Regions from separate parts of the Gardnerella sp. c17Ua_118 genome, predicted to be linked through region 1. Evidence: riboswitches for the same ligand, from Rfam matches in the RefSeq annotation. Region 1 holds a riboswitch; the other holds the start of a gene.

What was found. Region 1 has a riboswitch for thiamine pyrophosphate ahead of NYP69_RS03100 (ECF transporter S component). Riboswitches for the same ligand answer to the same signal wherever they lie in the genome.
Region 2: it holds a riboswitch for thiamine pyrophosphate, as region 1 does, so the genes downstream of both, thiM (hydroxyethylthiazole kinase) here and NYP69_RS03100 (ECF transporter S component) in region 1, are expected to answer to the same signal.

Annotation. Positions count from the first base shown of each region.
Region 1 covers NZ_JANUYT010000001.1:748,126-750,330, reverse strand. The annotation lists gene recO (DNA repair protein RecO) at 1-752, shown strand, start outside; TPP riboswitch at 839-940, shown strand; gene NYP69_RS03100 (ECF transporter S component) at 977-1,597, shown strand; gene NYP69_RS03095 (ABC transporter substrate-binding protein) at 1,767-2,205, shown strand, end outside.
Region 2 covers NZ_JANUYT010000001.1:1,088,881-1,091,085, forward strand. The annotation lists gene thiM (hydroxyethylthiazole kinase) at 1-1,072, opposite strand, end outside; TPP riboswitch at 1,061-1,152, opposite strand; rRNA gene rrf (5S ribosomal RNA) at 1,249-1,365, opposite strand; rRNA gene NYP69_RS04290 (23S ribosomal RNA) at 1,533-2,205, opposite strand, start outside.

The sequences.
Region 1 (2,205 bases):
TGCCGTTATATAACGATGAAGCTGTTGTTCTTAAGACTTTTCCTCTTGGGGAAGCTGATCGAGTTATTGTTATGCTCACTAAAAAGCATGGCAAGGTTCGAGCTGTTGCAAAAGGTGTAAGGCGGTTAAAATCTAGATTTGGTGGGCGCTTAGAGCCATTTATGCGTGTTAATGCACTTTTTGCAACTGGCAAAACTTTTGATGTTATTTCTCAAGCGGTTTTAGTTTCGCCTTATGCTGGTAGCATTTGTGCGGATTACAATCTGTATAGTTGTGCTAGCATGATTGCAGAGATTGCGGACGATTTAGTCTCGTCTCACGCGCAATATTCGGATTCTTGCTCACAATACAATCTTCTTATAGCTGCTTTATCTGCTCTTTCTAAAAGTTTGCATAGTGCTGAATCAATCGCGCTTTCGTACGTTTTAAGAGCATTGCAATTAGCTGGATGGTCTCCTAGGTTAAATGAGTGCGTTATTTGTTCAACACGCAATGATTTAGCCTATTTCTCGGCAGCTAGTGGTGGAGTTATGTGCTCTAAAGATCATGCTTTAGAGTCTATTAAGTGCAATGATTTAGCGCGTTTTCAAATGATTTCATTAATTAATGGCGATTGGCAAAATTTAGACGGAACAAGTATAGACGATTTAACATCTAAATGCGTTGAACAATGGTGTGAATATTGGCTAGAAAAGCCTATTAGATCTATGCGTTTAAGCGAAAAAAATTCTAATTCGCTGTATTTTGATTAGAGTTTCTATTATCTTAATGAGCGATTTTGTTAATTTTATGTTTGAATTTTATAAAATATGTCCTAGCTGTCTGATGCAATATGAATGATATCAGGCACGGGTGCTCTTTTAAGAGCTGAGAAGATTACTGTCTAACCGTTTAACGTGAATCGGGTAATGCCGACGTACGGAGTTTTCTGCAGGGTCGCCTTTGTTTGATTGGTTAAAGATGAAAGGAGACCCTAATGGGTACATCTGTTGAAGAAGAGACCGTGCGTCCATCCTTGCGCTGGAACGTGGCTGATGTTACGCTCACGGTTGTTATTGCTGTAGCTTCTGGTATTATCTTCTGGGGCATCGGCTTGATTAGTGAGCCTATTTCTGCTGCTCTTAAGCTTATTCCAGTTCCAGGCGTTAGCGCATTGTACTATGGTTTGTTCTACTTCGCTGGTCCTTTAGCTGCTATTATGGTTCGCAAGCCAGGCGCTGCACTATTCGGCGAGTTTATTGCTGCAATGGTTGAGTTGACTGTTGGTAGCCACTGGGGCGGTATTGGTACCGTTCTTCCTGGTTTTGTTCAGGGCTTGTTCGCTGAGTTTGCATTCTTGTTTGTTATGTATCGCAAGTGGAACGTTGGTTTGACTGCACTTTCTGGCGCGTTAGCTGGTTTGGGTGGAATCGTTTCAACCTATCCGTTCTACTACGCAGGTGTTCCAATCTTCGGCGCATTCATGATGATTCACACACTTTGCAGCATGATTTCTGGTGCTGTAATTGGTGGTGTAGTTATGTGGTACTTGTACAAGGGTATTGCTGCTACTGGCGCATTGAGCCGTTTTGCTTCTGGCAAAGAAGTACGCGCTTAAGTCTTAACTTTTGCTAGTAAGATTTGATTTGTGGGCGGGGAATTACCTCGCCCACTTTTGTAAAGTCGCAAATAAAAGTGGCAAATAAAGTCGCAAGTTAGCAGCGCGCAAAAGTCGCAAATAAAAGTCAAAATAAAATCACAAATCACTATAAAACAAAGGAGTTAATATGCTAAGAGTACGTCTTGAATATGTGCATCCATGGACGAATCACGCAGGTATGTATCTTGCAAGAAAGCGCGGATTGTACGCACAATACGGATTAGATGTAGAGTTTACAAGCACAGATACGGAGCGCGGAGATGTTCCAGCATGCTTGGAGCGTGGAGAAGTAGATATAGCTCTTATTCGCTTAAATCAGCTTTTGGCTCATCAAAATGGTGCAAACAAGCTAACGTCATTTGCTGTAATGAATCAATCGCAAATTGGCGGAATCATAACAAATAAAAACACGGGTATTACGCGATTTAAAGATCTAGAAGGAAAGCGCGTAGTAATCCCTATGGGCGTTAAGCGCTTATACACAGAGCTTCAGCAGGCTGTTGCTGCCGACGGAGGTGACTTTAGCAAGCTGATTACAATTGACCCAGGCCCATGGGAGCCAGACA
Region 2 (2,205 bases), 340 kb from region 1:
CGTCAACAAAAATCGGCACGTTTCCGCAACCATTAGCAAGCATTTTGTCTCGAAAGCTTTGAGCTTTATTATTAAAAGTTTCGCTATTTGCGTACTTATCGCGCAATTGAACTACGCTTGCTCCGCCTTTAACGCAATCAACTGCAATATCTTCTTCTGCTCGATTGCTCATCTTTGGGTCTGTTATAAAGTATAAAGACCAATCAACAGGGTCGAGTTCAAATTCAATATTCGCTAGTTTCAGCATCTCGTCTGCGCTCAAATCCATAAGCGCATCCATCCATAATGTTCTAAATGTACCTGGCGATGTTGAGCGTTGTGCTGCCCAAGTTCCTGCTGCAGCAGCGTGCACGTGAGCGGCAACTGTTGCTGCAAAAGGTCGATTTCGATTTGCTCCAACGTATGCTGCCACCAATGCGCCAAGAGAGCAGCCCGTTCCGACTACTTTCGTCATTATCTCGTGACCGCCCGAGACTCGTGCCGAGCATCCGTGACCATAAATAGCGTCTTTTTCGCCAGAAATAGCCACTACCGAGCCATAAAGTTTAACTAGCTTCTTAGCTGCTGCAACTGCCGAATCAACCGAATCTCCAGCATCTACTCCCTTACCGCCGCTTTCTTCTCCAGCTAAACCTAAGATTTCGGAAGCGTTTGCACGAATTACAGTAGGATGACTTTTAACGATTTCGCGCGCGTATTGCGTGCGTGGAGCTAAACCGCCAACTGCAACTGGGTCAAGAACCCATGGAGTGTGTGCTTTTACAGCTCCGCGAATTGCAGCATCCATAGATTCTTTGTCTACTGGCCTGTAGGTTCCAATGTTTACTAATACACCAGATGCGATTTGAGCAAATACTTCAGCTTCTTCTGCGTCTACGACCATTGCTGGCGATGCTCCAGCAGCTAGCAGAACGTTTGCAGTTATTTCTTGAACAACATTATTCGTTACGCAATGTGTTAGCGGATTTTTTGCGCGTAAAGCTTCGATGCATTCACGTACATCTTGCATGAATTGCTTGCAACGAGCATTAGTTGAGAATTCACTATTTTTAGAGCACGACACAGTAGTCATGATTTTCCCTTCGCTAGTACTAACTAGATCAGGTTCAACGGGTATAATCTCAGCGCTTATGCGCACCCCGAACCCATATTTGACTATATATGTTCGTTATGACGTTATTTACGCGCGACGACTTGGTTTTAAGTAATAAAAAAGCGGGGAGTCGAAACTCCCCGCTAGAAAGAATAATGCGGCAGCGTGTTAGTCTCCCACACCCTATCGAGTGCAGTACCCTCACCGTGTCAGGCCTTAGCTTCCGGGTTCGGAATGGGACCGGGCGTCTCACCTGAGCCATGACCACCGCAAAACTAGATTATACACTCGCATTAAGCGAGTGGCAAGCTGGCGGTTTGGGAACCGGACATGAACGCGAGCAAACAGAAGAAACAATCATCAAAATCAACAACTTAACCATAATCATGATCGCTTAACACTCCCTAATGTTAAGAGAATTAAACGATAAGCAATACAAGTAGTATCACAATCGCCCATTAGTACTGGTCAGCTCCACCCCTTACAGGGCTTCCACATCCAGCCTATCAACCACGTGTTCTACATGGGGGCTCACACACAAAGTGCAAGGAATGCTAATCTTGGAGCAGGCTTCCCGCTTAGATGCTTTCAGCGGTTATCCCTTCCAAACGTAGCTAACCGGCAGCGCCACTGGCGTGACGACCGGCATACCAGAGGTTCGTCCACCCAGGTCCTCTCGTACTATGGGCAGGTCTCCTCAACATTCCAACGAGCGCAGAGGATAGAGACCAAACTGTCTCACGACGTTCTGAACCCAGCTCGCGTGCCGCTTTAATCGGCGAACAGCCGAACCCTTGGGACCTGCTCCAGCCCCAGGATGCGACGAGCCGACATCGAGGTGCCAAACCATCCCGTCGATATGGACTCTTGGGAATGATCAGCCTGTTATCCCCGGGGTACCTTTTATCCGTTGAGCGATGCCACGTCCGTACGCCGGCACCGGATCACTATCTCCGACTTTCGTCCCTGCTCGACCCGTCAGTCTCACAGTCAAGCCCGCTTGTGCGATTACACTCAACACCCGATTGCCAACCGGGCTGAGCGGACCATTGAGCGCCTCCGTTACTCTTTAGGAGGCAACCGCCCCAGTTAAACTACCCGCCAGGCACTGT